DNA from 2 places in the Blautia sp. Marseille-P2398 genome. Region 1 is predicted to be linked to the other one. Evidence: predicted binding sites of a transcription regulator. Region 1 holds the regulator's gene; the other holds the start of a gene.
The links. The regulator Rex, encoded in region 1, represses fermentation and respiration genes when NADH is low (regulators of the CRP and FNR family bind a similar motif). The targets are predictions, from matches to a motif close to ATTGTTAANTANTTAACAAT.
Positions count from the first base shown of each region.

Region 2: ACESZG_RS04805 (CoB--CoM heterodisulfide reductase iron-sulfur subunit B family protein) is a predicted target of Rex. The motif match lies at 9,602-9,621, and genes of this name have one in related genera.

Region 1 covers NZ_CAXSTD010000001.1:351,476-367,860, forward strand. Annotated here, with positions in the region: gene alr (alanine racemase) at 1-886, opposite strand, end outside; gene ACESZG_RS01685 (bifunctional ADP-dependent NAD(P)H-hydrate dehydratase/NAD(P)H-hydrate epimerase) at 964-2,463, opposite strand; gene ACESZG_RS01690 (redox-sensing transcriptional repressor Rex) at 2,553-3,200, opposite strand; gene ACESZG_RS01695 (ABC-F family ATP-binding cassette domain-containing protein) at 3,461-5,371, shown strand; gene ACESZG_RS01700 (NADP-dependent isocitrate dehydrogenase) at 5,488-6,696, opposite strand; gene ACESZG_RS01705 (S8 family peptidase) at 6,812-7,657, opposite strand; gene ACESZG_RS01710 (class I SAM-dependent methyltransferase) at 8,166-8,897, opposite strand; gene pap (polyphosphate:AMP phosphotransferase) at 8,918-10,396, opposite strand; gene ACESZG_RS01720 (hypothetical protein) at 10,577-10,906, opposite strand; gene ACESZG_RS01725 (methylated-DNA--[protein]-cysteine S-methyltransferase) at 10,940-11,581, opposite strand; gene ACESZG_RS01730 (transglutaminase domain-containing protein) at 11,841-12,863, opposite strand; gene ACESZG_RS01735 (hypothetical protein) at 12,893-13,165, opposite strand; gene ACESZG_RS01740 (transposase) at 13,400-14,827, opposite strand; gene ACESZG_RS01745 (hypothetical protein) at 14,945-15,073, opposite strand; gene ACESZG_RS01750 (hypothetical protein) at 15,102-15,266, opposite strand; gene ACESZG_RS01755 (class I SAM-dependent methyltransferase) at 15,256-15,630, opposite strand; gene ACESZG_RS01760 (alcohol dehydrogenase) at 15,757-16,385, opposite strand, start outside.
Region 2 covers NZ_CAXSTD010000003.1:88,126-104,510, reverse strand. Annotated here, with positions in the region: gene ACESZG_RS04850 (fumarate hydratase) at 1-208, opposite strand, end outside; gene ACESZG_RS04845 (FAD-dependent oxidoreductase) at 379-1,992, opposite strand; gene ACESZG_RS04840 (2Fe-2S iron-sulfur cluster-binding protein) at 2,007-2,684, opposite strand; gene ACESZG_RS04835 (FAD/NAD(P)-binding protein) at 2,863-3,717, opposite strand; gene ACESZG_RS04830 (4Fe-4S dicluster domain-containing protein) at 3,717-4,748, opposite strand; gene ACESZG_RS04825 (4Fe-4S dicluster domain-containing protein) at 4,752-5,726, opposite strand; gene ACESZG_RS04820 (hydrogenase iron-sulfur subunit) at 5,714-6,157, opposite strand; gene ACESZG_RS04815 (CoB--CoM heterodisulfide reductase iron-sulfur subunit A family protein) at 6,148-8,136, opposite strand; gene ACESZG_RS04810 (4Fe-4S dicluster domain-containing protein) at 8,143-8,532, opposite strand; gene ACESZG_RS04805 (CoB--CoM heterodisulfide reductase iron-sulfur subunit B family protein) at 8,529-9,323, opposite strand; gene ACESZG_RS04800 (L-lactate dehydrogenase) at 9,920-10,870, opposite strand; gene ACESZG_RS04795 (threonine/serine exporter ThrE family protein) at 11,135-12,466, opposite strand; gene ACESZG_RS04790 (DUF4866 domain-containing protein) at 12,535-13,335, opposite strand; gene ACESZG_RS04785 (AAA family ATPase) at 13,542-15,137, opposite strand; gene ACESZG_RS04780 (collagen-like protein) at 16,007-16,385, shown strand, end outside.

The DNA of each region.
Region 1 (16,385 bases):
AAAGCTGCCTGGAATAGCCGTCTGCATAGCCCACCGGAACAGTTGCCACACGAAGCTTCCTGTCAGCCACATAAGTACCGCCGTAGCTGATCGCTGCTCCGGCAGGAACGTCCTTCACATAAGTCACATGACTCTTAAGTTCCATAACCGGCTCAAGCTTTACAATATCTCTCTCCACCTCAGAAGAAGGATAAATTCCATAAATTGTGATTCCGGCGCGGACAATATTCAGATTTGCTTCCGGCATACGTATGATGCCCGCACTGTTAGAACAATGATGTAGAGGAATTTCTACTCCTGCCTCTTCTACGCGCCTTGAAAAATCCAGATACCGCTCCAATTGTACCATAGCCGGACTTCTGTCATACTCATCTGCTCTTGCAAAATGAGTAAACATACCCTCAATCTCAAGATTTGGAAGTTCTGAAATTTTTTTAATTTCCTCTACATTTTCCTGTGCATCCGCAAAACCGATCCTGGTCATTCCTGTGTCCAGAGCAATATGAATATGTACAGTTTTTTTCTGCAGAACCGCTTCGTCTGAAAGTTTCCTTGCCTCCTCATATTCGCACACTGCAGGACGGATCTCATAACGGACAAGTTCCGGAAAATATTCATCAAAAACAATTCCAAGGATCAGGATTGGTTTTGTAATCCCGGCTTCTCGCAGATGAATCGCTTCTTCCGCAGTTGCAGCCGCAAATCCCCAGATATAATCATAATCCTCAATGAGATGTGCAACCGGCACCGCGCCATGTCCATAAGCGTCAGCCTTTATGACTGCGATCATCTTTGTCTCTTCTGCAATATTTTTTCTCATTTCCCGGAAATTATGTTCTACTGCATCCAGTGAAATGACTGCTTTTACTCTGCTATATTTCTTCATAATAATTTTCCTCTGTTATTTTTTCATGTTAATATCTGCAAATTGTTTCACAGATTTACTGCCTCAAAATGAATATTCTATCTTAGTATTTCCGGCAGAAAACAGATGATATCTCCTGCGGTCATCCCTCGCTGCCCTACTGTTTCAGCAGCCAGATCACCTGCCAGCCCATGCACATATACACCAAGTGCAGCCAGCATAACAGGAGAAAATTTCTTTTCTGCTGCCAGATACATACACTGTATACCAGCAAGCACACCGCTTAACACATCTCCACTTCCCGCTGTAGCCATTCCTGCATTACCCGAAATGTTCAAATACATATCTCCAAAAGCATCTGCCACCACAGTACAGGCATCCTTCAGAACGCAAACCGCTCCAGACTCCTTTGCATAATCAGCTGCAGTCTGTGCCAGACAATCCTGGATCTTACCGATTTCTTTTCCGCACAGACGACTCATCTCACCAATATGAGGTGTCAGGATCACATGTTCCCCGATAAAACACTTCCAGTTGTCATGGACTGACAGAAGATTCAGGCCATCTGCATCCAGAATTACTGTTTTTTTACACTCAGCTGCCTTCGCCAGGAACCACTGAGCTCTTTCCCTGCTCTGCGCTCCGGTTCCAAGACCCGGTCCTATCACAAGCACATCACACCAGTCAAGCATTGCCTGGTTTTTTTTCTCATCAAAATCACAGGTGATCATGGCTTCCGGCAACAGTGTCTGCAACGGAATCCTGTTGGCCTCCACGGTCTGAATTCTCACCATTCCCGCAGAGCTTTTCAGAGCAGCTGCTGCACTCAGATATGCAGCTCCGCACATTCCTTCGCTGCCAGCTATAAGAAGAACCTTACCGAAGGTTCCTTTATTTCCATAGGGAACTCTCTCCGGAAGCATTTTCAAATCTTCACGTTCCAGATGATGCATACAGATTTTCTTTCCGGGTATGGAATAGATTCCGATATCCGTAACAACGATCTCACCGCCATACATGCGTCCGGGATAAAAACACAGCCCTCTTTTGCGAAAAGCAAAGGTAACCGTAAGATCTGCCCGGAATGCAATCCCCTTCTCAAATCCGGTATCTGAGTCAATCCCGGATGGAATATCCACAGCTACTTTATACGCAGATGCCCGGTTCATTGTACTGATAAGCTCTGCATATTTTCCCTCTACAGGTCTGCTCAGTCCAACCCCAAAGATGGCATCTACTATAGTAGTATATTCATCCAGATCCAGGTTATGCACCCGGGGCACCTGATAATATTCTGCTGTTTTAAGCTGTCCGGCAGTTTCAGCAGTCATTTTCTCTTCCTTACCCGCAATATAATACCAGGTTCTGACTCCTCTCAACTGAAGCAGTCTGGCAATCGCCAATCCGTCTCCGCCATTGTTGCCGGTTCCGCAGACCACAAGGATTTTCTCTTTTTCTTTATTCTTTAATCTCTGTACAATCTCCTCAACCGTCTTTAATGCCGCCCTCTCCATAAGTACCGGAGACGATATCCCGGCTTTCTGAATCGTATTATGATCCAGTTCTTTCATCTCAACAGCAGTTACAATCTCTCTCATCTGTTCACCTCCTGTTTACAATAACACATTTACATACAAGAGAAAAGCTGTGATCAGATGACCACAGCCTTGTGTTTCACAGTTATCCCTTACATACCTTCATGTTCCTTTCTGTACTCACTCAGGTTATAGGACAAAGTCATAAGACTCTCTGAAAGATGTACGTTCTCTACCATTACATCCTCCGGGGCATCCAGATCAATATGTGCAAAATTCCAGATTGCCTTAATTCCATTATCAATCAAAATCTTTGCCATCTCTTTGGCTTTGTTTTTAGGAAGAGTCAGGATCGCGATCTCAACCTCATTCTCCTTCAGAAACAAAGGAAGATCGCTCAACATCTGAATCTCAATTCCACGAACTGCAATCCCCTCAAGTACAGGATTGACGTCAAAAATACCAACCAGCTTAAATCCGCGCTTTTCAAAATCCACATAATTGGCCAATGCCTGTCCCAGATTACCGGCACCCAGAATAATCATCGGATGTACAGTATCCAGCCCAAGGATCTTACCGATTTCTGTATACAAATAGCGTACATTATAGCCGTAACCCTGCTGACCAAAACCACCGAAATTATTTAAGTCCTGACGAATCTGGGAAGCCGTCACATGCATCTTCTTGCTAAGATCATTTGAAGATATACGCTCTACATTCTCCTCCATCAATTCACCGAGGTAGCGGTAGTACCGCGGCAGACGCTTGATTACCGCTTTCGAAATTTCCTTAGCTTCCACAAATTTTCCCTCCTTAGCTTATCTATGTCAATTATACCCAGATGTTATTTTATTGTCAAATTAAATTTGTACTTTTTGACCAAATATTTCTGTATTTTTTTATCAATTTCATTCTGAAAAATTCCCCGGAATATCATATTTTCTTCCATGCATCCATCCGGTGCTTTCTTTTCCCTGGACAAAATCTCTTAAAATGCTTTCAAAAACAGGCATTTTCGATTATAATAGTACGCGGACAAATTACAAACGGAGGAATTCCTATGATTTTATCATGTCAGAATATCTGTAAATCCTTTGGCGAAAAAATCATTCTCAAGGATGCCAGTTTCCATATAGAAGACCGCGAAAAGGCAGCTCTCATCGGCAATAACGGTGCAGGCAAGACGACTCTGCTGCGAATCATTATGCATGAGCTCTCCCCGGATTCAGGAAACGTGGTACTTGCCAAAGATAAAAATATCGGCTACCTTGCCCAGTATCAGGACATTCATGGCCATCATACCATTTACGAAGAACTGATTTCCACCAAACAGCACATTATTGATATGGAGAACCGTCTGCGCTCTCTGGAACAGGAAATGAAAACCACCACCGGAGATGCTCTGGACAGCCTGATGAATACTTACACAAGACTGAGTCACCAGTTTGAACTGGAAAATGGTTACGCTTACAAAAGTGAGATCATGGGTGTATTAAAAGGTCTTGGTTTCACAGAAGAAGATTTCGAACGCCAGATAGAAACTCTTTCAGGCGGCCAGAAAACCCGCGTAGCTCTGGGTAAACTGCTTCTTGCCAGCCCTGACATTCTTCTTCTGGATGAGCCTACCAACCATCTGGATATGGAGAGTATTTCCTGGCTGGAAACCTATCTTCTGAATTACCCGGGTGCTGTATTTATCGTATCCCACGACCGTTACTTTCTTGACAAAGTCGTAACAAAAGTTGTGGAAATCGAAGCAGGAAATATGCGTATGTACAGTGGCAACTATTCTGCCTATGCCCTGAAAAAAGCCCAGCTGCGTGACGCCCAGTACAAAGCCTACCTGAACCAGCAGCGGGATATCAAACATCAAGAAGCAGTCATTGCCAAGCTGAAATCCTTTAACCGCGAGAAATCCATCAAACGTGCGGAAAGCCGCGAGAAAATGCTGGATAAAGTCCAGCGCATTGATAAACCACAGGAGATTCAGAATCAGATGCGCATTTCCCTGGAACCAAGATTTGTCAGCGGAAATGATGTCCTTACTGTGGAAAGTCTTTCCAAATCTTTTCCCGGACAGACACTTTTCAGTGACATCTCCTTTGAGATCAAACGTGGAGAACGTGTAGCCCTGATTGGCAATAACGGCACAGGCAAAACCACCATGTTAAAGATCATCAATGGGCTGATCGATGCAGACAGCGGCAGATTTACTCTTGGTTCCAAGGTACAGATTGGCTACTATGACCAGGAACACCATGTTCTTCATATGGAGAAAACTATTTTTGAGGAAATCTCAGATGCTTATCCCACACTTACGGAAACAGAAATTCGAAATATGCTGGCAGCATTCCTTTTCACAGGGGATGATGTATTCAAACTGATCTCCGCTCTGTCCGGCGGAGAAAGAGGTCGTGTTTCCCTCGCCAAGCTGATGCTGTCCGAAGCAAACTTTCTGATCCTCGATGAGCCCACCAACCATCTGGATATCGCTTCAAAAGAGATTCTTGAAGAGGCATTGAACAGTTACACAGGAACAGTATTCTATGTTTCCCACGACCGTTACTTCATCAACCAGACAGCTACCCGGATCCTGGATCTGACCAATCAGGCAATTGTAAATTATATCGGAGATTACGACTATTATCTGGAGAAAAAAGAAGAGCTGACGGAAAAATATGCTCCGGCTGCCGCTCAGGCTGTGACAGAAGCAAAGCAGGCTTCTGATAACAAGCTTTCCTGGCAGCAGCAGAAAGAAGAACAGGCCCGCCAGCGAAAACGAGAGAATGAACTAAAAAAAGTAGAAGCCCGCATTGAAGAACTTGAGACCAGAGATAAAGAGATCGACGAAACCATGATTCTCCCGGATGTCTGCACAAATGTGGCAGAATGTGCGAAACTCAGCAAAGAGAAAGCCGCCATTACCGAAGAATTAGAAGGATTATATGAAAAATGGGAAGAACTTGCATAATGCAGGTTCTTCCCATTTTCGCAGTTTATAACTTTTTACAGGTTTCTCCGCTGCAGTGTGATCCTGCCCGGAGAACTTTATAATGTTATAGAAACATTACCGGATAATTTCTGACATTATAAAATTTCATCCAGTCTCTCTCTGATGGCAAGGATGAAATCTTTGCTGTTCAGTACTGTCACATCCTCAAGAGAAGTGATCAGCGCAAGGTCTTTTGTCATCTTACCGCTTTCAATCGTCTCCAGAGTCGCCTTCTCCAGTTTATCAGCAAATTCCATCAATTCTTTATTGCCGTCCAGCTCACCTCTTTTTCTCAGAGCTCCGGTCCATGCAAAAATAGTTGCTACAGAGTTAGTAGATGTCTCCTCACCTTTCAGATAGCGATAATAATGTCTCTGTACAGTTCCATGAGCAGCTTCATATTCGTAATATCCCTGTGGAGATACCAGTACAGATGTCATCATAGCCAGAGAACCAAATGCTGAAGAAACCATATCGCTCATAACATCTCCATCATAGTTCTTGCAGGCCCAGATAAATCCGCCTTCAGCCTTCATGACACGAGCTACGATATCATCGATCAGGCTGTAGAAATATTCAATGCCTGCTGCCTCGAATTTCTCCTTAAACTCATCTTCATAAATAGTTGCAAAGATTTCCTTAAAACGTCCGTCATAAATCTTGGAGATCGTATCCTTGCCACCAAGCCACAGATTCTGTTTTGTATCCAGTGCATAATTAAAACAGCATCTTGCAAAACTTGTGATAGAATCATCCAGATTGTGCATACCCTGAAGCACACCCGGTCCCTCATAATGATGGATCAGCTCTTTTCTCTGCTGTCCGTCTGCACCTTCAAATACCAGATAAGCATCTCCGGGGCCGTCAATATACATCTCTGTGTTCTTATACACATCACCATAGGCATGACGTGCGATGGTGATCGGTTTCTTCCAGTTCTTAACACATGGTTCAATACCCTTCACTACGATTGGGGCACGAAAAACAGTTCCGTCGAGAATTGCACGAATCGTTCCGTTAGGACTCTTGTACATTTTCTTTAAGGTATACTCTTCCATTCTTGCCTTATTAGGAGTGATAGTTGCACATTTCACTGCAACGCCGTACTTCTTTGTAGCCTCTGCTGCATCAACAGTTACCTGATCATCCGTTTCATTTCTGTATTCCAGACCAAGGTCATAATACTCAGTGTTCAAATCAATATACGGAAGAAGAAGTTCATCTTTGATTATTTTCCAGAGAATTCTGGTCATCTCATCTCCATCCATCTCCACAAGTGGTGTCTGCATCTGAATTTTTTTCATGTTAATCCTCCTCTTTGGCTCTCATCCAGTTAACTATCATGATAGCCGAAAACAGACCGTTCGTCAATGCTTTTATACACTAAAGCAATAATTTTGTGAAATAAAAGATTACTGATCACAGTTCCATAAAGCGTTCCAGATCCAGTTCTCCCCATCCCTGCTGATTCTTTGGCAATCCCATATCCCTGGCACTTTCTTTCAATTTCATCTTAATCTGAACATTAGTCAGCTCCGGATTCTTCTCAAGCATCAATGCGGCTGCCCCTGCAACCAGAGGTGTAGACATAGAAGTACCACTCTTCACTCCATATCCGTTATCTGCCCCCGGTGCACAGGCAAGAACATGATTCCCGGGTGCAACCAGATCCGGTTTACAAACACACTCAAATGTAGGTCCCCTGCCGGATATGGCAGTCCGTCCTGTAAGCAGATCGCTGGAGCCTACTGTGATAATCTTCCGGCTGCTTCCCGGTGCTGTCACACTTCCTGCCTTCGGTCCCTGATTTCCTGCCGCAGCCACTACCACCAGACCTGCATCCCAAAGTTGTTCCACACCCGCAATCAGAACTCTGTGATCTTCTGCTCTCCTGCAGGTTGTTCCCACCGAGATATTCACTACACGTATCCCATAATATCTCTTATTCTCCAGGATCCAGCGAAAAGCCTGTAAAACATCTTCTTTCCTGCCATTTCCCGTTCTGTCGAGCACCTTCAGAACTATCAGGCTACACCCGGGGGCAATTCCTCTGATCCGTCCTTCCGAAGCCCTTCCGTCACCGCCAATGATCCCACATACATGGGTTCCATGAGAATTATCATCATAAGGTCTGATACAATGTCCGATGAAATCTTGAAACGCAAGTATTCTCCCTGTAAAATCTATATGAGGAAAAATCCCGGTATCCAGAACACACACACCCACGTGCTTTCCTGTATATCCGGAATCATCTGAATTCTTCATAAAAAATCCTCCGAATCATCTGGATAATGAAATCTTACCGCAACTGTTCATCAGGTCGCTGCAAAGACAATGAACATTTGCGTCTTACTTTAAATTATTCGGAAGATTATATTTTTGTGTCCGACAGTTTCTCCTGTCATATCTCCGTTTTTCTGTAAATAAAATGTATAAAGCTTCCATGATATGCAGATACTTCTGATATGCAAAACAACAGACATATACAGAATCTGTTACAGAAATCCCGAAAAATATCCTTATAGCAATTTCATAAAATAACTGTAACCATCTGCATAATATTAAGGAGACAAATTATGACTGCATTATTATTGATACTGGTATTTTTACTCTTTCAGACCTTCGTCCTGCTCTGCTGTGTAGCTGCCGGAAATGACGCTGCCTCCCAGGAAATCTCCGATCAGGAACAAATGGAATTTATCCGGGAATGGGAAAAAATACATTGTAGCAGCCCTCAAAAATAAAGGGCTGCTGCAATGTACTGATAAACCTTCTACATCACATAGCAGTCATATCGTATTGCTTTTCCTTTTAATATATAAGAAGGCTCTCTTCCATCAAGACAGACGCTCTTAAGAGGACGTTTTACGATAATTCTGGAAGGTCCGGCTTTGATAGCTGCATCAAAAAGATCTTTTTCCTCAGAACATGGAGGTTCAAGTTTCTGGATCAGCTGAAGTTTTTTATTTATCAGACCGGATTTCTGTCTCTTCGGGAACATGGGATCAAGATAGATCACATCTACCGGATCCATAAGTTTCTCCATACATGACACACTGTCACCCTCTACCAGTTTCATTCTGGAAGCAATGTCTTTTAATACGGGATGCTTTCTGGCACGCCGGAGCGCATCCTTCAAAAGTGCGGCGATCACCGGATTCTGTTCATATAATGTCACCTCATAGCCATATGCTGCAAGAAGGAAACCATCCTCCCCCATACCTGCAGTGGCATCAATTGCTTTCAGATGTTCTCCCTCAGTTTTGACCGCACGTACCAGCATTTCATGGGAAAGTCTTCCGTTTGTGACTCTGTGCAGCATTCCTTCAAAATCTCCCTGATATGTCAGGCCATAACCGGTAAGTGATACGCCCCGGGAGTCAAACATTACTGTCAGATGTTCTCCCGGTTTGTCCATAATCGGAACATTGTTCTTTCTGGCAAAAGATTCTGCCATTTCTCTTTGCCCGCCCTTACCCAGGCAGACTGTTATCTTATCATTCATTTACACATTTCCCGCAAAATTTAATTTTCTTTTAATGCTTTTTCTATTTCAGAGATCACAATTCTGAGTGCTTTGATACGGGCATATTTCTTGTCAACAGATTCCAGTACATGCCATGGCGCAAAGGAAGTGTTTGTCTTCTGAAGCATCTCATTGACAGCCACTTCATAGGCATCCCATTTCTCTCTGTTTCTCCAGTCCTCATCTGTGATCTTCCATTGTTTCTCCGGATTATTCTGTCTCTCCTGAAAACGCTCCAGCTGTGTATCCTTATCGATCTGTACCCAGAATTTAATAATGACTGCACCCCAGTCTTTAAGTTCTTTCTCAAACTCATTCATTTCGTTGTAGGCACGTTTCCAGTCATTTTCACCGCAAAATCCCTCCAGACGTTCTACCATAACTCTGCCATACCAGGTTCTGTCAAAAATAGCGATATGCCCATTTTTCGGAAGTCTTGTCCAGAAACGCCATAAATAATGTCTGGCCTTCTCATGTGGTTCCGGACTTGCAATTGGATGTACTTCATAGCCCCGGGGATCCAGGGCTTCTGTAATACGTTTGATGTTACCTCCTTTGCCTGCCGCATCCCAGCCTTCATACGTGATGATCACAGGAATACGTCTCCTGTACAGTTTATTATGGAGTTCCCCCAGTTTATTCTGGAGCTGTTTCAGTTCTCCCCTGTACTCCTCGTCATCCATTGTTTTATCTCTCAGATCAATATCCGACAGACGGGGAATCTGCTCCAGAGGAAATACATTCTGCAAAATCGGAACGGAATGTGCCTGATTCTGCATGGCAACTTCAATATTGCTTACCATAGTCTCCAGCACCTGAAGTTCCGCCCATTTTCTGTCACTGGCATCTATGATGTACCATGGTGCAGAGGAAGCATTCGTGTCAGACAGATACTGAGAAAATATTTTTGCACATTTTTTGTAATGTTCATTCTGCCATTTATCAAAGTCTGACACACGCCATCTGGTGTCTTTATGATCCAGAAGTAATTTTTCACGCCGCTTCTGTTCATCCCTGTCAATCTGCATAAAGAATTTCAGCACCAGATAACCATTATCTGTAAGCTGCCGCTCAAAACGGCGGATGCTGTCAATCCGCTGTGTATAACCTTCGCCTTCAATCTCGCCCGACAGACAGTCTTTACAAGTCTGCTCCATCCAGCCGGAATCCAGAAATGTAAATTTTCCGGCTTCCGGAATCTGTTTAAAATAGCGATACAGAAATGGATATCTCAGTTCTTCTGCTGTGGGAGCTGACATAGTGGCAACCTTAAAGAAACGCGGATCAATATTCTTAATGACTTTTCCGATCGTACTTCCCTTGCCGGAAGATCCCCAGCCTTCAAAGAGTACGATTACCGGGATCTTATGTTCCTTGATTTTCATCTGAAAATCATAGAGCTGACTTCTTGCTGTCTGCAGACGGGTTTTGATTTCCTCTTTTTCCGGCATATGTGCCGGAGTCCATGTTGTAAGCATAACATTGATCCTCCTTTTATTTTTCTTCATAACTGTTCAATACTTTCACAGTCAGAAACTGTTGAATAGTTGCCCTTTTCATTAATAGAATATCTCAAATTCAGCTGAAATAATCATAACATGAAATCTGTTTATCGTAAAGCAGGTGTATGATATCACTACTGAATTGTTTTAACTGCATTATTTTATGGGATTACTATGGATTTTTTCTAAAGCCACAATATTTTCAGAATATTCTTCCCAGGTGAGATTTCGTTTGATCCTGGCCGGACTGCCCATTACCAGAGAACCATCCGGTATCACAGTATTCTTGGTAACCAGGCTTCCTGCACCTATAATACAGTCCTTTGCCAGGCAGATCCGGAAAGATTTGCCCGCCCCCAGCTGATGAGCATTACAAAATTCCTGTCTGGTAAAAGACAGCTTCTTCTTTTTATAATAAAAATGATCATATCGGATTTCAGAATTTCCGTAATCCTTTCTCAGGCCGTTATCAAAAGCAGCATTCAAATGATAATAAGGTAATCATCCGTATCTGTTTTCTCACAGTTTATCATCTCTTTGCGTCAATCCATATTTTTTTAAATCCACCGTTCCATTGACAACCTCAATTCCATCTGCTTCCAGTAGCTTTTTCTGTACATCTTTACCGCCGAAGGCAAAAGCCCCTGACAGTTCTCCTCTGAAATTCACTACCCGATAACAGGGAATATGCCCCGGATCCGGATTCTTATGGAGGGCATTCCCTACCGCTCTCGACATTCTCGGATTCCCTGCCATTTCGGCAACCTGACCATAAGTTGCAACGCATCCTTTCGGAATTTGCTTCACTGCCTCATAAATCTTCTTTGTCGGGCTGTATGTTACGAGATCATAGCTTTCGGATATCATTCTTTTAATATCTTTATCCGGTACCGTCCCATTTAGAATAATGGTATTCCAATGTTCCTTATTCTGATGATAACCAGCCTGTACAGATTCATAGGCACTTCGCCAAAAATCACGCCACTCCGGATCTGCTTTTACATTCAGATTAACATAACCGTTTCGTTCATAGATCCATAAAAAAATTTTTTTGTTTTCCCTCGCTCTTACCACTTGCCAGTTCTGATCACGGAAAGGTCTTTCCGTATATGTATTCTGAAATGATAAACCGAATTCCAACGCTGCTTCTCGTGTAATCATGCAATTTTGATTCATTTATTTCACCCTTATTCCCTGAAATTATTTCTGACATCTTCATAATCTCTTGGAAGTCCCTCAAACAAAATTATTGCCTTATCATACTGTTCCTCTTCCATACATGATATAGCTTTCCTATACTGTTCCTGCTTCCTGATTTCTTTTAATTCCCTGTCCCACATCTCGGCTGTTTTCTCACTCTGATCACATTCTTTTAAAAAGCTCTATCCTCACACGGAAAAAGTTAAGCTGTTTATTACATCTATTTTTCCCCTTCATTCGCTTCCTCTATTGTCACACTCTCCTGTACCTGCATATCCGTATACTGAACACGAATAACTGCCTGCGGCCAGTTTATGCTGACCATTGCTGTTTTGTCTTTCTCATCTCCTGCTTTCCGGATAAGCTCCAGCAATTCCTTCAATACTTCCTTTGTCAGATAACCGCCTCTCCAGTGAAAAATAAGTACCCTGCCTTTCTTCGCCGCCTGCAAAGAACGTTTATACACATCCTCTTTCTTAGTAAAAGAAAGCTTCTTCTCCTTATAGTAAAAGTGCTCATGATCACCGCAGTGAGGCGCCGGCGCAATAAGAGGCTCATGATCCCTGAAAATCTGTGAATCATCCAGATTGAAATAATCATAGCGGATTTCAGAAGTTTCACGATCTTTTCCCAGGGTATTATCAAAGGTCGCATCCAGATGATAATATGTACCTCCTATTTTTACAATATTCCATGTGTGGCGATACTTAATTCCCTTCTCAGGATTATTTCCACAGATTGCAATCACACACCAGACTCCCAGTGCATCTAACAAAACCTTTACTGCTTTTGCAATTCCCTCACAAACACCAACTCCTTGCCCCAACGGTCCGATAATTTCATGGGAATATGATTTTTTCAGTTTGTCATAGCGGATATTTTCACAGATAAAATCATGTACATACTTCTCTTTCTCCCACTCAGACAGCTTCTGAGCCGGACGAATCAGCTTCTCAACTCTGGCAGTCATAGCCTTTTGATGTTCGCAAATCTTCTTTTTATCAAAAAGATACTCCGGAATAAAAATCAGATTCGGAGAGTCTTTATAATACCGGTATTTATAACTGCTCACCCAAAATATCTCCGGATGATCCAGACGCATCTGAAAAAATACATTATAAAGTTCTTCTCCCTCTAATGCCGGAATCTGAAATTCATCCGCCAGGTTTTTCACACCGCTAAGAATGCTGTGATATGCAGCCTGCTGCGCCTTATTCATATGGTTGTAATAATATTGCTCCATTGTTATCGTATCTCCAAGTTCTTCGTCACTTATAATCCCTTCCGGTACATTTCACTGATCACTGCCTGCGCATGTTCAGATTCCTTTTTCTCTATTATCTGCGCCCGATCACTTAAAATCGCCAGCATCTCATCTACCAGATCTTCGATTTTAGGATTTGTATACCGATATAAATAACCCAGCATTCTGGTTGCGGTATAATCTGTATTCATATTTTTATATGCAATCTCAGCACAAAGCTCCTTCGGATAGCCCTTGCTGAGCAAAACCCTGTATAGTTCTTCTGTTCTTTCTGATGCCATGTTTTTTACCTTTCTTATCATGTTTCTGTGTCACCAGCCATCTGATTTACCTCGTCAAAAATCATATGATATAGCTATGTTTTTTCTTATAGTAACATGCTTCAACTGATATTCGCAATCAGAACATGGAGCTTATTTGATATGGAAAAAAGATTGTGTTACTGTTCAAGGGCTAACTGGACTTAAGAAAACCGATGGTGTAAACTGAAAAACAGTTAAAGCCATCGGTTTTCTTTATCCAAATATCCTGGACACTCTGTCAAATATATTTTCTGGTTCTTCTAAGCGCATCAAAACAAGCATGCTCATGCATTGGCAGAGGTAATCGATGCTCTCGAAACTTCTGAATGTCACGGCCTGCGCCTGTTTCCGCTTATAATTCCTTAGAAGCCTTTCTGCTTCATTATTAGTGGCAGGTACCCGGAGATCATGCAGGAACAGCAGATGGTTCTGCATATATTTCTCTATTCTCAGAAATAAATTATACCCGTCTCTATAGTAATCGTTTGCCGGAACATTTTCATATTCCTTCCGGGCGGTCTCCAGTATCTTACGGTATCTTTCTTCGAATTCAGAGACCTTACAGGGATCCAGTTCCTCAGACGGCTGTAATCCATTCCGGAAATGGATCATTTCCTGTACCAGTGAATGCATATCTTTATTCCAGGTACGGTCCGGCTCATTATCCATGCTACCTTTCAGATAGCGCAGCACATGGGCAAGGCATTCCTGATGATCCGTTCCATAATTATAAAAGGTCCGGTCATGATCGTGTACAAGGATCCCCTGGTAATCTTCAGTGACCGTGTCCTTTACCCCTTCATGCCCTTTTTTCTCACGGGCAAAATACAGGGCTTTTCCGTCCGGCGTTGCGCAGACATATATCTGGCAGCCCTTTCCGTTTTCCCTGCCATTTGTACAGTCTGTATGCATGACAGGGGAAAGCAGCATATCTGCATAAGCAGCCCTGCGCTCAGCTTCCGTTTTTAAGGCAAACTCCCTGCTGAGTCTGCTCACCATTCCTTTTGAGATATTCAGTTTTCCACCGGTCAGGCCTGACAGAAACTGTCTGCTCTTATCGATCGATGTACAGCAGTCATTGTTAAGAAGAAACAGAAATGCCCGGATGCTGCCGTCATAATTCACATCATCAATGACTCCGGCCGGAAATGGAGCATGAACGCGTTCTCCCGTCTGACTGCTATAATAAACATCTGCATGATATTCTGTTACATCCAGGAGCATGCGGATGCCTACCCGTTGTTTTATGATCGTTTTTGATGTCTTTTTAAAAGAATTGTCTTCCAGGACTATTTCCGGAGGCGGGAGAAGGATTGCCGGCCGGGTCGGCTCCTGTTTTTTGCGGCAGTGTCCCTTATGGCCTGGCTGGCCTCCGGGTTTCCTTCCGGTCTTTTCCCTGCTGTTCGTGATCTTTTTCTTCCGGAGTGTTTTGGAAGAAGGGATAGAAGAATTTTCATAATCACGGTTTATCTGTGCACGGAGTTTCAGATTTTTTCCCTGTTCTTCTTCCAGCCTGACTGCTGTTTCATAAAACTGGTGCTGGAGTTCTTTTACCTTATCCAGTGCATCATCCCTCTGTTTTTCTGCTTTCAGGGCGCGCTTTTCCATCTCCTGGAGCTCCTGTTTCGTTTTCTTCTGCATTTTTTCAAACTCCAGAAGCATATCTTCCAGTACCTGGAACCAGTAATTACGGACACGTATCGTTTCCTTATGGGCATCCGCCGCTTCTTTCTGCAGTTCCAGGATCCTGGATCCATATTACCTGCATTCCTTCTGATGAAGCTCTTTCAGCCGGACATATCTTTCTCCGGATTCCAGTTCTTTATTTCTGGTCTGTGCAGCTTTCAGGCGGCACAGGAGTGTAATACGGTCATAAGCATCAGGCATACTTTTTCCCCCGGCATAGTTTTATCTGTCAGACGCCGCTGATAATATCTGTGATCTTTGAAATATGGTCTTCCAGAAATTCGATCATTTCTTTCTGCTTCTGGATAAACTCTTCCTGGATCTCAATCTGCTTGAGATAACCGTCAAGAAGTTCATCACGTTTTCTAAGTTCTTCTCTTAAATCAATGTTCATAAGCCGTCCTCTCTTTCCTGACAAAAGTATAGCAGAAACACAGGAAAAAAGCGAACTGCCGGAAACTTATCATATGTTCTCCGCCTTCTAAGAACGTGGCAGTTTTATACTCACTGAGTTTTGCTGTTTCATTTGCAAATTGAATACCCACTTTTGAGGCATCAATCCCCAGAACCTTATGTGTAGAAATATCTCCGGTTCCGCATCCAAAATCCAGGACATTTGTTGTTTTTTCCGCAAATAGTTTTAAAGCTTCATCAAACATGGTTTCCACTTTCAAATCTAACTTTCTTAAATCTACAGGTGTACATTCTTTAAAAACCTGATTCCACATTTCTATTTCCTGTTCATATGCTTTATTCAAGACTTCGTCATCTCCTCATTACTTAATTCCTTTTTTCAAAAAAGAAACTGCTCCAGATATTTTTTTCACAGACCTGCTCATTTCATCTACAGCAATCCTGCTAGTACATCGTTTTCGAAACACGCTCTAACACTCTACCGCTACTTTGATCACACCATCTCTCTTATTTTCAAAAAGTTCATATGCTTCTTCGATTCTGCTAAGCGGATAGGTATGTGTGATAAGTGGTTCTGTATTAATCTTACCTTCTGCGATCAGTTTCAGGGTTTCCTCACAATCACATCCATCCACTCCACCTGTTTTGAATGTGAGATTTTTTCCATACATATCCGGAAGTGGCAGTACCTGAGCCTTATCATAAAGTGCAACCACTGTCACAGTTGCATTTGGTCTTGCACATTCCCATGCCAGACGAAATGTAGATTCCGCTCCCGCAACCTCAAGAACTACATCAGCTCCACCGTGATCACTATGGTCCTGGACAAAATCAAAGCATTCCTCCGGCGAGACAGTAAGAACCTCCGGATAATGTTCATTAATAAAATGAATTCTGTTTTCATCTTTTTCACACATAATAATACACTTTGGATTTTTCAGCATAACACTTAGCAAAGTGCAAATCCCTGTAGGACCAGCTCCAATAATCAGCACAATATCCTCCTCTGTGATCTCAGAAATACGTGCAGCCCAATAGCCAGTGGCAAGAACATCTCCTACCAGCAAAGCCTGTCTGTCAGTAACTCCTTCCGGAATTT
Region 2 (16,385 bases), on a different contig from region 1:
CTGTATCCTGGCAGATCGGCACGTTCTCGTTATCTGCAATATCAAAATTCTCAATAATATTGTCAAGGATACCCTTGGCAATCTCTCCGTCTTCGCATGCGCGGCATGTTTTGATCGCACATTTTACGTCTTCCGGAAGATGTTCATTTGCTTCGATACAGAGTTTTTCGATGACATCTGTAAGTCTGCTTACTTCTACTTCACGCATTCTGGTAAGCTCCCTTCTCTATTTCTGGATATGCCATTAAGAAATGACATATTCCCTTTTTCATTATATCAAAGGTTTCCGGTAACGGCAATTTCCCGGCACCGATACCGGAACATTTTTATCGTATACTGGTTACAGTAACTTTTATATTCTGATTGTCTGACCTTTTATCAGCGCTGCTCGTGACGGGCATATTTTGGAAGCAGTAATGGAGATACTTTGTCAGTATGTAAATCTGCTTTGTCCAGTTCATCTGCATATTTGTAGATATGATCCAGGTTCATTTCACCAAGCTCTACATTCTTGCATTTTGCAGCTGCTTTTTTACCGGCATTTCTTCCAAATACGATTACATCCAGAAGAGAGTTACCCATCAGTCTGTTTCTTCCGTGGATTCCACCTGCGGCTTCTCCTGCAACTAACAGGTTTGGAATTTCTTTTGTGAATCCGTCTCCGTTAATCTCAAGACCACCGTTCTGGTAGTGAAGTGTCGGATAAATAACGATAGGAACTTTTCTCATATCAATGCCGTAGTTCATGTACATACGGAACATAGCCGGGATTCTCTTTTCGATGGTTCCTTCGCCACCGAGGATCTCGATCATCGGAGTGTCAAGCCATACACCTTTCAGTCCGCCTGGAACTTCTACGCCGCGTCCTTCTTCGCATTCACGGATAACACCGGAAGCATTTACGTCACGGGTTTCAAGCGGATGAATATAAGCTTCTCCGTTTGCATTTACAAGCTGTGCACCAACGGAACGAACTTTCTCAGTTACCAGAGCACCCATGATCTGTGATGGATAGATTGCTCCTGTTGGATGGTACTGGATAGAATCCTGATAAAGAAGGGAAGCACCTGCTCTGTATCCAAGTACAAGTCCGTCTGCAGTTGCACCGTAGTGGTTGGATGTCGGGAATCCCTGATAATGCATTCTTCCTGCACCACCTGTTGCAATTACAACAGTTTTGGCTCTTGCAACAGAATAATCTCCTGTTTCCATGTTAAGAAGAACTGCACCTGCAACCTGTCCTTTTTCATCTTTCAGAAGTTCAACAGCTGAAGTAAATTCAACTACCGGAATCTTAAGATTCAGAACTTCATCTCTGATGGTACGCATGATCTCAGATCCGGAATAATCCTTTGCAGCATGCATTCTCTTTCTGGAAGTACCGCCGCCGTGTGTGGTAACCATGGTTCCGTCTTCTGCTTTATCAAATTCAACACCAAGGTCATTGAGCCATTTGATGGCATCCGGAGCTTCCATTACCAGTCTCTTTACCAGTTCCGGCTTTGCTGCAAAATGTCCGCCGCCGAAGCAGTCCAGATAATGCTGTACTGGAGAATCATTCTCTTTGTCTGCAGCCTGGATACCGCCCTCCGCCATCATTGTGTTGGCATCACCGATACGAAGCTTTGTAACGATCATAACGTCTGCACCTGCATTGTGTGCTTCAATGGCACAGGAAGAACCTGCACCGCCACCGCCGATCACAAGTACATCTACGTCATAATCAATTTTTGTAAGGTCAATTTTTTCGTTGATCAGACGGCTTGTTGAATGGAGCATCTCTGCCAGTTCCAGAGGAGCTTTCTGTCCTTTGTTCGGTCCTACTTTGATTTCTGCAAACGCGTCTGGATTATAATCCGGATGAAATTTCTCAAGAAGAGCGTCTTTCTCTTCAGCTGTCAGACGTCTTGGCTCTGTTGCCATACGCTGTGCTCTTGTAGCCTCTACCTTTTTGATGGATTCCATCATATTTTCTGGATATGGTGCATACATGTTTTACGCCCTCCCTATTTCTCAATTTCTCTGTTGTTGTAAAGTTCCTGCATGTCTGTGATTGGTTTCTGCATGATCTGCTCGATCAGATCATCATATTTACCTTCGTGGATTTCTTCTACACGTTTCTCCAGATGTTCGCTCTTAGGCGCGATATATTTACCTGTGAGACGTCTTGCAAGAAGACCTACCATCGGATGGGAAATACCGGCCGGACATCTTACGGAACAGCATCCGCAGCTTACGCAGTCGAAGGATTCCTCTGCACATTTTTCAAGTTCGCCTCTCTGTGCATATGCGATGTACTGCATTACATTTAAGTCCTGAGTACATGCTTTTGTACAGGCATTACATCCGATACAGCTGTAGATTTCCGGATAGAGTTCCATCATTACCTGCTGATTCGGTTTCAGGTCTTCGATGTTGTAGAGTCTCTTATCTGTAGGGAAGAACGGGATGCTTGCTACATACATTCCTTCCTGTACCTGTGTCTGACAGGCAAGACATGTTTTCAGCTCGTTTTCACCTTTGATTCTGTAGATTGTTGCGCAGGCTCCGCAGAATCCGTGTCTGCAGCCGCATCCTCTCTTTAATGTATAACCGGCATATTCCATGGCAGTCATAATTGTAAGTTCTGCAGGTACGCTGTATTTCTTACCGAAAAAATATACGTTTACCATATTCTTTTCCATTTGAGATTACCAGTCCTTTCTATATATATCATCTGTCGTCAGCAGCACATACAAGCTCGAATCCGCTACGCTACTTCTCGCTTGAGGGCGTTCGCCCTACAGAATGTTCTGTGAAAGAATGCTTATATGCAAGCATGACGCATTCCTTCACATCACTTTCTGCACTGCTCATTGCTTATCAATATTCTGCAGGTAATTCATCAATCTCGTCGCATCTGAATACCGGACCGTCTTTGCAGACGTATTTGGAACCGATATTGCAACGGCCGCATTTACCGATACCGCATTTCATACGAAGCTCCAGAGTTGTGTAAACCTGTTCTCTGGAGAAGCCCAGTTCTTCCAGTCCTGCAAGAACGAACTTGATCATGATCGGCGGTCCGCAGACAAGTGCTGTTTTGTTTGTATCGAATCCAATCTCTTTCAGATAAGAAGGAACGAATCCAACGTGTCCGTCCCAGCCTTCCTGTTCACGGTCGATTGTCAGATAAACATTAACTCCCTCTGCTTTCATCCAGACTTCCTGGATTTCTTTTAACTGTACCAGGTCATCTGCGGAACGGGAACCATAGAGGATATCTACTGTTCCGTAATCTGCACGGTTATCCAGTACATAGTTGATAACAGAACGAAGAGGTGCAAGTCCGATACCACCTGCGATAAACAGAAGGTTTTTACCTTTTAATTTATCTTCTACAGGGAAATGATTTCCGTATGGTCCACGGACTGTGATCTCATCTCCAACCTGAAGGCTGTGGAGATAATCGGTCAGTGCACCGCACTTCTTGATACTGAATTCCTGATATTCTTTATTTGTAGGTGAAGAAGTAATGGAAAACATACCTTCACTTACACCTGGTGCGCAGACCATTGCACACTGGCCAGGCATATGTTCAAAAAGTTTTCCTCCTTCAGGAGCGTTTACACGGAATGTTTTAACATCCGGTGTCTCCTGACGGATATCTGTGATCACACCAACCTTCGGGATCAGTGTGTCTAATGTGTAGTTTTTATGGCAGGTACATTCGCTCATTATTTTTCACCTCCCTGATTTTCAAAAGCTTTGATGACTTTTACGATATTTAAGGATGATGGGCATTTCTCAACGCAGCGGCCGCATCCTACACATGAGAACATTCCATTGTTGTTTACCGGATAGTAAACAAGTTTATGCATGAATCTCTGACGGAAACGCTGCATCTGGCTGTTACGGTTATTTCCGTGTGCCATCATTGTAAAGTCAGAGTACATACAGGAATCCCAGCAGCGGTAACGCTGTACGCCGTGTCCTGTGTCATAATCTTTGATATCATAGCACTGGCAGGTAGGGCATACAAATGTACAGGTACCACATGCCAGACATGGTTTATAAAGTTCTTCCCATACAGGAGAATTGAAACGATCCATGTAATCTTCCTGTCCCCATCCTTCCAGAGAAAGATTAGAGTACGGAAGCTTCTCTACGATTGCGCGGATCGCAGCTTTCTCTTCTTCTACTTTTGCTTCGTCAGCATCGTTGAGAAGTTCTGCAACTGCTTTTGTAAGGGCTTCCCCTTTCTCTGTAAGAGGTTTCCAGTAAAGCTCTCCCTCGATCATCCATGTTGCAACATCTGCAACAGGGTCTGCGCAGTCAATACCGAATGCTTTACAGAAACAGCTTTCTTCCGGCTCATGGCATGCAAGTGCTACAATCGTACCATGATCTCTTCTGGCTGCATAGAAAGTATCGATCGGATCACTTAAGAATACGTTATCCAGTACTTTTACACCCTGGATATCGCAGGCTTTCATTCCGAACACAACAAAGTTCTTTTCCTGTAATGCCTGTGGCTCAATGGAGATATTCTTCTCCTCTTTCTTACAGGTGTAGAGGTTTTCACTCTGTGGAAAAAAAGCATCTTTTGGTGATTTTACAGTTTTTAAAGTATCAAGACAAACTTCTGCATCTTCGCTCCATGCTTTGAAGTTTACCTGATCACTGACTTTGACCGGTAAATATAAATCCTGATCTGCGGCAATCTTCTGGAATAATGCCTGCAGATTCTCTGCTGCTATCTTATACATACATTATCCCCTTTCTGCCACGATACTCGGCTCAACATCTTCAAATGTAAAGTTTGTAAGAGGTCCCTTGGATGTTGAATCCTCTCCTGCCTGATATTCACCATAGAATGTATCAATATCTTTGATAAATTTACGATTGAACAGGTGAAGCGGAATTCCCTGAGGACATACTCTGCTGCATTCGCCGCAGTCTGTACATCTTCCTGCCACATGGAATGCACGGATGATATGGAACATCTTCTCTTCGAAAGAGTCCACGTTTGCTTTCTGCGCACTGTCAAATTTATTGCTGTCGAATACACATTTACGGCAGCTGCATGCAGGACAGACATTACGGCAGGCATTGCAGCGGATACATTTGCTTAACTGGCTCTGGAAGAATGCAAATTTTTCTTCCGGGCTCATTGCTTCGATCTTCTCTACTTCTGCAAAACGATCTGCATCTTTTGTGTCTTTGGACTCACCGATAAGTTCATCATAAATCTTATGTTCTTTTCCTTTACATACGTGACATCTTTCAAGCATTGCATCTTTGTATGCACAGGTCTTCTCACCATAGATTGTCTGAATAGTCAGTGTTTCTGCCTCATCTGTGATCTCTGCACCGGAAATGCTTTCGATACCTTTGATTCCCTGTTTGCGGATTCTCTCGATATCCAGTTTTCCTTTACATCCAACACCAATGATATAAGCTTTCTCACGGTCTACACGATGCTCTTTAATCAGCTGATTAAAGCTGTATGTATCACATGGTTTTAAACATACCAGTGTCTTGCCTTCCAGTTTGGAAGCTTCGATCATATATTTGCTTAAGTTTGCACCGCAGAATCCGTTATATACAAAATCTTTCAGAGATTCTTCTGTTTCAAAGTAAGCCGGTTCCGGATTGTAAGGCAGATCTCCGGCTTTCCATCCCAGAACTCTTGCAACTGTACCGTCAGCAAGCAGTTCTTTTGCACGATTTATCAGCTCCTGCATCTTAAATCCTCCAATCTTACGTTCTTACCGAGTGAATGGATCTTCTCTACAAACTCATTCATTGTCTGGGAGAATTTCACACCTTCAGCAGCGGAAACCCATTCTACTCGTGTTCTTCCGTTTTCCACACCGATGTAGTCGAGCATGGAGAAAAGAAGTGTCATACGTCTTCTTGCATAGTAGTTACCTGTGCTGTAATGACAGTCTCCAGGATGACATCCACACATGATCACACCGTCAGCACCTTTCTCAAAAGCACGGAGGATGAACATTGGATTGACACGGCAGGAACATGGAACACGGATGATCTTTACGTCAGCCGGGTAAGAAAGACGGCTGCTTCCTGCAAGGTCTGCACCTGCGTAACTACACCAGTTACAGCAGAATGCTACAATCTTAGGTCTGAATTCTTCGTTTGTTTCTATCGACATATTGCATCTACCTCCGCGATAATCTGTCTGTTGGAAAAGCCCTGCAGATCCATAGCACCAGACGGGCAGGCTACTGTACAAGCGCCACATCCCTGGCAAAGTGCTGTATTTACAACGGCTACTCTTCTTGTTTCACGGATACCGTGGTCATTTACCTGTTTATCCTCATAGGAAATTGCTCCATATGGGCAGACATTTGCACATGTAGAACATCCGTTACATAACAGTTCATCGGATTTTGCTGTACATGGGTTGGTTGTCAGTTTATCTTTGGCAAGAAGGCCGATTGCCTTAACTGCTGCTGCGCCAGCCTGTGCAACTGTCTCCGGAATATCTTTCGGTCCCTGGCATACACCGGAAAGGAAGATCCCTGCTGTAGGAGATTCTACAGGACGGAGTTTTGCATGGGCTTCTGTGAGGAAGTTGTTTGTATCAATACTTGCTGTAAGCATAGTAGCGATCTTACGAACATCCGGGTTCGGTTCAATGGCTGTTGCAAGAACGACCATATCTGCTTTCTTAAGGATTTGTTTGTTGTCAATCAGGTCAGATCCCTGTACAAGAAGGCTTCCGTCCGGCTGTGGAATAACTTTTCCTACCTGGCCTTTGATGTAGTTTACGCCGTACTGTTCTACGGCTCTTCTGTAGAACTCATCGAAGTTCTTACCGGGTGTACGCACATCAATATAGAAGACTGTTACATTTGTATCCGGATATTTATCACGGATCAGCATTGCATGTTTTGCTGTGTACATACAGCAGATTTTGGAACAGTATGGCTTTCCTCTGTCATCAGAACATCTGCTTCCCACACACTGGATAAATACCAGCTCTTTCGGAGCCTTTCCGTCGGAAAGACGCTCTAAGTGTCCTTTTGTAGGACCTGCTGCGTTCATGATACGTTCCAGTTCCAGGGATGTGATAACATCTTTACTCTGGCTGTACGCATATTCATCATATTTGTCAAGTTTGATGGTATCAAAACCTGTAGCAACTACGATTGCACCGTATTTCTGTGTTACGATCTCATCCTGCTGATCGTAATCAATGGCTCCTGCCTGACATACTTTGGAGCAGACACCACATTTTCCTGTTTTAAATTTCAGACAGTTCTCACGGTCGATAACCGGAACATTCGGGATTGCCTGTGCAAATGGAGTGTAAATAGCAGTTCTGTTATTTAATCCTCTGTTAAATTCGTTCGGAATCTTCTTGGACGGACATTTTTCCTGGCAGACACCGCAGCCTGTACATTTGTCCATATTTACACTTCTTGCTTTCTTTCTGATATCAACGGTGAAATCACCTACGAAACCGCTGACATGTTCTACTTCACTGTATGTATAGATATTGATCTTCTCATGTGCTGCTGCCTCTACCATCTTAGGTGTGAGGATACATGCAGAACAGTCAAGTGTCGGGAATGTTTTATCAAGCTGTGACATTCTTCCACCGATACTTGGAGTCTTCTCTACGATATCTACTTCATATCCTGCATCTGCGATATCCAGGGCTGTCTGGATTCCGGCAATACCGCCGCCGATGATCAGGGCTCTCTTTGTAACACGGCTCTCTCCTGGCTGAAGAGGTGTGTTTAAGTTTACTTTTGCGATTGCTGCCCTGGCAAGGATCACGGCCTTCTTTGTAGCCTCTTCCATATCCTTGTGGATCCAGGAACAATGCTCACGGATATTTGCAATCTCCACCATGTATGGATTCAGGCCAGCTCTTTCAGCTGCTTTTCTGAATGTTGCCTCATGCATACGTGGAGAGCATGAACAGACAACAACGCCTGTCAGGTTTTTCTCTTTAATGGCTTCCTGAATTTTAGCCTGGCCTGCTTCTGAGCACATGTACTGGTAGTCTTCTGCATGAACGACACCCGGCTCTTTGGCAGCTAATTCAACAACTTTTTTTACATCTACCGTAGCGGCGATATTACTTCCGCAATGACAGACAAATACACCAATTCTCTGCACGCTGGCTTACCTCCTGTATCTTCTGAATGCACTTACCAGAAGCTGCTGTGGCAGTTCCGGATCAAGAAGCTGTGGTATCTCATCTGCTTTCAGATAATCGCCGCCTTTTTCACGGACAACTAACTGTCTTGCTGCATCGATGATCTTTCCCGGTTTTACATCTCTTGGACAACGCTCTACACAGGCGAAGCAGGAAAGGCATTTCCAGAGAGACTTTGAATTGACAAGTGCTTCGATATCTTCATTTACAACATAGGATACAAACTGATGTGGCTTGATATCCATTTCATTGAAAGATGGGCAGGTAGCAGAACATTTTCCACATTTCATACATTTCAGCGGATTGGTTCCAGAGATCTCTTTGATCTTTTCTGCTGCTGAATGCTGGTTTCTCATTTTGCCACCTCCTCTTTTACTCCGAGGGCTTCTGCAAGGAGCTCTGTGAAATAATATACAGGCAGTTCGCTGGAAGCGTTTTTATTTAAATTATATTTACACAATGGACAGGCTGTGATCAGCATATCTGCGCCAAAGCCTTTCGCACTGTCTTCGATTTTCTGACACATGTTCTGAGACATATCTTTTTCTTTCAGAGAAATGTAACCGCCGCAGCATTCATTTCTGTATGGATAGATTACCGGTTCTGCCCCAAGTGCACGGATGAAATCTTCCATGATTGTCGGATTCTCCGGATCATCAAAAGCCATGATCTTGCCCGGACGTAATAAGAGACATCCGTAATAGGCTCCGATTTTCTTTCCTGTAAGCGGGTTTACTACCTTCTCTTTCAGCTTGTCGAAACCGACTTTGTCGCGAAGTACTTCCAGATAATGGAGCACTGTTGTCTCGCCTTCATAAGGCTCATCAAGCTGCATGTAATTATTTGCTCTGGTGCGGATATCCTCCACATTTTTCATATCATCATTGACACGTTTGATCACGTGATGACAGGCAGAGCAGATTGTTACCAGATCCTGGCCCTTTTCTTTGGCCTGATTAAGAGCACGTACAGAAGAAAGCTTCGTAGCAATTTCGTCAGTTCCCAGCGGATAAACACCTCCGCAGCACTGCCAGTCTTCGATCTCTTCCAGTTCAAACCCAAGTGCTCTGGCGCTGGCTCTGGCATATTCGTCCAGATCTTTCGCCTTGTTTCTCAGGGTACAACCCGGATAATAACTGTACTTCATACTTAACATTATCCTTTCTTAGTTGTTCAGATAAATTCATGTTGCTCAAATAATGATATCAGGGTCCAAAAGCAATTTGCCCCGATATATAGCGCCCGTAAATAACAGTCGCTAGTCCTTGTCTTTTTTTTAACAATATATGGACAAAAATATAAATCAAGTCTAATACAATTACTTTTTATATCTTTGTTGAGACATAGAAAATAAAAGAGTTCGCACACCCTTCCTCCGCAATTAAAGGAGTGTATCAGCTCGATTTCCGAAAAATATTATATCATATTGACAACATTTTAACAAGAGGTTTTTGATAATTTTTTTATCACGCATCATTGCTCAATTCTTCTGATCTAAATTAATCTTTTTCAGGCAGATAAAATCTTCCGCTTTTCTATTTACTCACAATCATAGTATCTTTCAAAAAATTAATATAAATATTATTTATATATTTTTTTGCTTTTGATATATGTAAGCCAAAATTCGTCTGTTTCCGCTTACAGTACAGAATTTTGGCTAATAATTAAAAAGGAGTAAACAGTAATATGGATTCAGAAGAACAGGCTGTACCTGTACTTCTGAATGTTTTGTCTGATATATTATTAATTAAGGTCAATCTGAGCAATAATTTCTTTCAGTGCATCTGCACTCTTCTTAAGCTGTTCGATCTCAGCTTTTGTCATTCTCATTGGAACTTTGCCCTGTACACCATTTGGTCCTACCAGAGTTAATGTACTCAGGCATACATCATCGATTCCGTACTCTCCATGCATCATAGTAGATACTGTAGAGATAGACTCTGAAGAAGATACAAGAAGGCTGCAAAGTTTGCATACAGAAGAGGATACTGCATAGAAAGTTGCACCTTTCTTGGAAATGATCTCACCGCCAGATTTCTGTACATACTGAAGCATTGCTTCTTTATCAATCGGTTCAATATCCTTACCGAGTTTCTTCTCAAGGTCGTAATATTCATCCACACTTACACCTGAAATATAGGCACCAGACCACGGAATAAAGGATGTATCTCCATGCTCACCGAATACATAGGCATGGATATTACTCTGTGCAATCTGGAAATGTTCGGATAATCCGCAGCGCAGACGTGCAGAGTCAAGAATTGTACCGGAACCAAGGATCTGGTTTTCTGGAAGTCCGGAAATCTTTGTAAATACATAAGTCATGATATCAACCGGATTGCTTACGATCAGATAAAGGGCATTTGGAGCTGCCTTTACGATCTCTGGTGTGATAGATTTGAGGATATTTACATTTGTCTGTGTAAGTTCAAGTCTTGTCTGTCCTGGTTTACGGGCAATACCGGATGTGATGATAACGATGTCAGAATCCCTAGCATCTTCGTAGTCTCCGGCAATGATGGAAATAGGATCTCTGAAGCAGGTTCCCTGGATAATATCCAGAACTTCACCTTCTGCTTTCTTTTTGTTGATATCGATCAGAACAATTTCAGATGCGATATCCTGGCTTGATAAAGTGTACGCGATGGTAGATCCGACGCTGCCGGCTCCAATGATAGTAATTTTACTGCTCATAATCTTAATACTCCTTTTCTCCTAACAAAATTGACGTCTTAATGATAACACATTGTCAAAAAATTGACAAGAGCTTTTGTACAGAAATCTGAACAATTTTTTCGTTTAAATATTTGTTTGGAAGCATAAAATTGTTTGTTAGTTTGATATAATTTTCACATTTTCCTATTGGAGTAGATACTTGCACGAACAAATCCCCAACCACTGCTTATTGCTTTTTGCAATTTAAACAGTGGTTGGGGATTTCCCTGATTTTTGATTCGGTTAAGTACAGTATCTGAAAGCTTTATCTGTCAGAATACGTGCAAAGATTAGCCCTAATGGCAACGCTGCAATGATAAGGATCGCAGACGCAAACCAGGATGCAGCTACTGATAATGACATAATACCAAGATTATAAAATCCTCTGTATAAATATAATCCCGGAACCATGATAACGATTGAGGGAACTGTTACAGATATCCTTGGATATCCGACTTTATTCTTCAGCAGGGACGCCAGAAGTCCCGCAGTAAGTGCACCAATAAATGCGGCTGCAGCAGGAGGAATATTTGCAAGGTCTACCAGTTCCAGTCTCAGAGTATTGGCAGCTGCTCCTATCCCGGCTGCTGCGACTGCCAGACGAACCGGGCTGTTAAACATGATAGAGAATCCAAACACTCCGCAGAAACTTGCAAGAAGCCTGAATAAGATCCACTGCTCTGTTGACAGTGAAAATTTTATAAAATCTACAGGTTTCAAATGCAGGATCAGTGCCATGATCCATGCTGACATAGTAGCTACCAGAATAACGATCAAAGCATAAGTCAGACGTTCTATTCCTGAACGCATATCCAGTTTTGCAAGGTCAATACCACTGGTAATAAACGGAAATCCCGGTATGATAAAGAGCATTGCACAGATATATCCCGCTTCGTGCTGAACAGAAATACCAAATAATATTTCTCCAAGTTTGAGCAGACCTGCATATGCAAAACATGCCAGAGATACAGAAGACACAATACATAAGAACAATGTAAAATGGTGTTTGGTCAGTTTGCAGCGGAGATAATTTCCAATTCCTGCCCCGACAAATGCACAGAACATCTCGATCGGACCGCCCCCAAGAAGGAATGTAAATCCGCAGCATGCGATCGCTGCAGCAAGTCCCAGTGCAGGCGGGGAATATAGACCATGTGTTTTTTCAATATTGTCAAGAAATGTATGCAGCTGTTCTCCTGACATATGTTTTCCTTCTTTTTCAAAGTTTCGGATAAAGTGTTCCAGACGATTTAACTTCAAAGTATTTACGCCTGTATTAGTCAGGCACAACGACTGGGTAAAACCATTTTCTCCGTCATAACATGTATATTCAATGGACATCAGACCAATATCCGCCGTACACGTAATGCCAAGTGCTTCTGCCAGTGTATTCATGGAACTTCTCACTCTCCATGCTCCGGTACCGCATGAGAGAAACATAATCCCCACACGTCCGATAACGGATGCTTTCTCTGCGATGCTGGAATCTACAACTGGTACATTTTCCCCATTTTCATCTGTATACTCATGCCAGGCAACATCCATATGGTTCTTTTTAATCACTTCCTGCGGCATTTTTCTCACTTCCTCATTCTATATTGTCAATCGGATAAAATCATCCGCTTTGCTACTTGCTTGATTTGTTAAAGCTGCAGACTGTCATTTCCTGCTTTCTCCATCATTTTCTCTCTGCATGCCAGTACGATTCCGTCAATCTCGTCTAAATGCTGCAGCATTTTTTTCTCAAATTCATGGATAGGAAGAAGAATTCCAATTTCATCATAGGGTTTATCCGGATTCTCTTTCTTCAGACCTGTTTCCTGTCCGTAGTATACCATGGCTCTTGGGGCTTCTTCCTGAATCTTCTGGAAAGCATCCCATACAACGGCATATGCCTGTGCTTCTGTCAGACCCAGTTTACAGGTGTCGGGAAGTGCATAAAGAGCCAGGACACCACGTTTACGGTTATCTTTTTCTTCTGTAATGTTCAGACCTTCTGTATAGGTACGGACAAGATCATAACCATCTGCAAGATACAGTGCAGATCTGGGGGCACATTCATGATGTTCATATGTTTCCTTGAATTTTGCATATTCTCTGGCTGAAACCTTTTCCCCGGGAAGAAGTTCTCCGGCTGCATCTGTAAGGAGCACCGGGTTCTCTCCTGCTTTTCCGTGGAATTTCTTCGGGATCAGATAAGCCTCCCTTAACAGGTCAAACATACTTCTGCCGCATAATTCCAACAGCAGTGCACTGATATCACCGTTCTGGTACGCATGAAACAATACCTGCAGGAAATGATCTCTGTCATTATCTGTCAGACGATGGTCGTCATCTATATGGTCATAAAAAACTCCGCTTAATCGTCCGGATGCTTCCGGCGAAGCCAAAATTTTAGAAAAAATTGTTTCTACTGCTTCTTCTCTTGGCAAAACTGTACTCATAATTAACTTCCCCTTTCCAATCGAGTCAGATTCTTTTTTCGGTTTTCATTATAGTCTTGCTTTTAGTAATGTCAACATAAAAAGAGGGAATTTTCTGATATCAATTTTACATAGATGCAAGCTAAAAATTATATAAAAAAGACATTCCATCCACTGGGGTAGAATGTCTTTTCTCATAACTTATATGATTCTTTTGAAGTTACGTTCTATATACACAGTGGAAACCATTTTTCGATTACACACTGATGTACTTTTTCTTTTTTATCGTAGTTGATCCCCACCAGCAAAATATCTCCTGTATACTGCTGTAATGACTCTGGATATTTTCGTTCTTTTATCTGATTCAGAACAGTTTCTGCGTCTTTGTTCCATTTCAGTTCGACGAGTAATGCAGGATAATAGTCTCTGTACAGTGGTTTGGGGATGAAGACAAAATCTGCGAAGCCTCTTCCTGTCGAGAGTTCCCGGATTGGCTTAAAATAGTATTTTATTGCACTTAAGTAGGCAATGCTGAGTACGCTGCTCAGGGAATTCTCGTTATTGTACTGAATCACTGATGTGTATTCTGCATGGATTTTCTCTATCTGTTCAGCAACTGTTTCTGCATCCATTTCCCAGGTGGCTTCCAGTAGTTTCTCAGATTCCTGCTGGAATTCGATCAGTTCATTCCATTTATTTCGTTTGGTTGCGGCACGAAATTCCTGACGGATTTCTTCATTAGGAATGTAAGCTCTCTGGGTTCTCTGGTCGTAGGCAAGGTAACCCAGGTGGATCAGCAGAGTCAATACATCATCTTTGTCTGCGAAGCTGACCATATCATTCTGAAATTCATTGACATTTACTTCTACAGAGGAACCGGACAGCATTTCTATGATGGATGTCCGCAGACCATCAAAATCCATGTTGATCAGTGGCAGGATTGACAGATAGGTTCCTGTCTGTGACCAGTAGCTCTGGAATGTCCGCATAATTGTCAGATTTACTAACGCATTTGGATTATATACATGGTAATCTCCAAGACGGTAACCATCGTACCACCGCCTCACTTCTGCAAAATCTATCTCATATTTTTCACACAAATCGATTACTTCATCTTCATTAAAACCGATATATGGTGTCAATGGGCCGGCATTAAGCATTGTAAACTGGGTGAAATTATTTAAGGCAGACTGGGTTTTTAATTTCTTTATCGGTAAAATTCCGGTCAGATATGCAAGTGCGATATATTTTGATGCCTCAATTCCTTTAAACATGTTTCTGAGAAAGTCAATATACATTTCCTGTGCTGCCTGATTATGGGCTTCATCACGAATCAGAACATCCCATTCATCAATGATTACAATAAACTGTTTTCCTAATACAGTATTAATGCGTGCCATTGCTCCATATATAGTGCTGTTTTCCACCAGATTGACTTCAGGATAAGTCTCTCTTAATTCGGAAACAACGATATTCGTGATATATGAAATTAAATTCTCACTGGAACCTGCTGATATACAGCACCATTGTACATCAAAATGAATGACATCATATTTATTTAAATGTTCGTAAAAATCCGGACATTTGCTGATTTCCAGTCCTGAAAACATTTTTTCAGTGTCGCATCCTTTACTGTAATATGCAGTCAGCATATCTACAGTAACAGATTTCCCGAATCTGCGCGGACGACTGTTACATATAAACCTGGCATTTGTGCCCAATACTTTATTTGTATATTCCAATAATCCCGTTTTGTCTATATATACTTCTGAATTGACTGCACACTGAAATGCTGCAGCATTCGGATTTACAAACATACCCATTATCTCACCCTCCCTCTTTATTATTGATAGCTTTTCTGTCTTCTTATACAGCATCTTATAACCTCCTTAATAAATATGTTCAGGAGTTCCTGTCTTTTAGAAAACTCCTGCTAGAAATAAATAGTGAAAATTAAAGCATGACTTTTCTGAAAGAACAGATTCATGATCTGTATATGAATTGAGATTTGGCTGTAACTGTCGAAAATACCAGGCAATTACATAGATTTAGATAATTAGAAAATATGCTTTTGTTTATCATAGCATACCGGAACTTATTGGGCAAGAGACAAAAAAGAATCCAACGCATAAACCTATATGTTTTATGCATCAGACTCTTTTCATTTTTGATAATTATCCTGTCAGGAAAATATAATTATTTTCCACAGCAGTTTTTATATTTCTTTCCACTTCCGCCAGGAGACCGCCATCGGTGGTCTTTCCTATAAATTAAAAAACTCGCGTATTGCGTAAAATCTTACCCGTAAAAGAATGTTTGCTGTATAGCATGGGAAGTTTAGTACCTGATACGGTTACAGATGAGTATATCTTGTCTGTAAAGGATGCTGTCAACCACCCTATGATGTAGCACCACTTTAGGTAGCAATACCTATTGGGGATAAAAGGTCGAAGGCGTAAACCGTTACTACGACTGGGCAGTTACAAGCCCATTGCCTTTAGGTAATGGGTAGTTGACAGTTATACAATAGTAAGTCACAAACTCACATATGAAACATATACTAATATCGAGAACTGCAATCTATTATTGTCAGATTCCACAACAACTGCCGGAATGTCCTGTAAAATTACAGTCTGCCAGGCAGACTGTCTAGTCTGACGATATAAGATTTTTCCAGAGGTGATACTTTTCTATGCTGTTTAGTCATCATACCTCAGATGATCCGGAATTATCCGGTACATCCTGTTGTAACAATAACAATCGCTGCAGCTGTGACTGTCAGGGACCTCAGGGGCCGCGCGGTTGTCCTGGTCCTACCGGACCCAGAGGCTGTCCCGGTCCCGTTGGTCCAATGGGACCTCAGGGCCCCCAGGGTGAACCCGGACTTCAAGGCTACCCAGGTCCTGTCGGACCTGTTGGAGCCACTGGCGCTACCGGACCTGTCGGAGCTACCGGAGCCACTGGCGCTGCCGGACCTTCCGGAGCTATCGGACCTACTGGCCCTGCCGGGCCTATCGGACCTACTGGTGCTGCCGGACCTACTGGTGCCACTGGTGCTACCGGACCTGCCG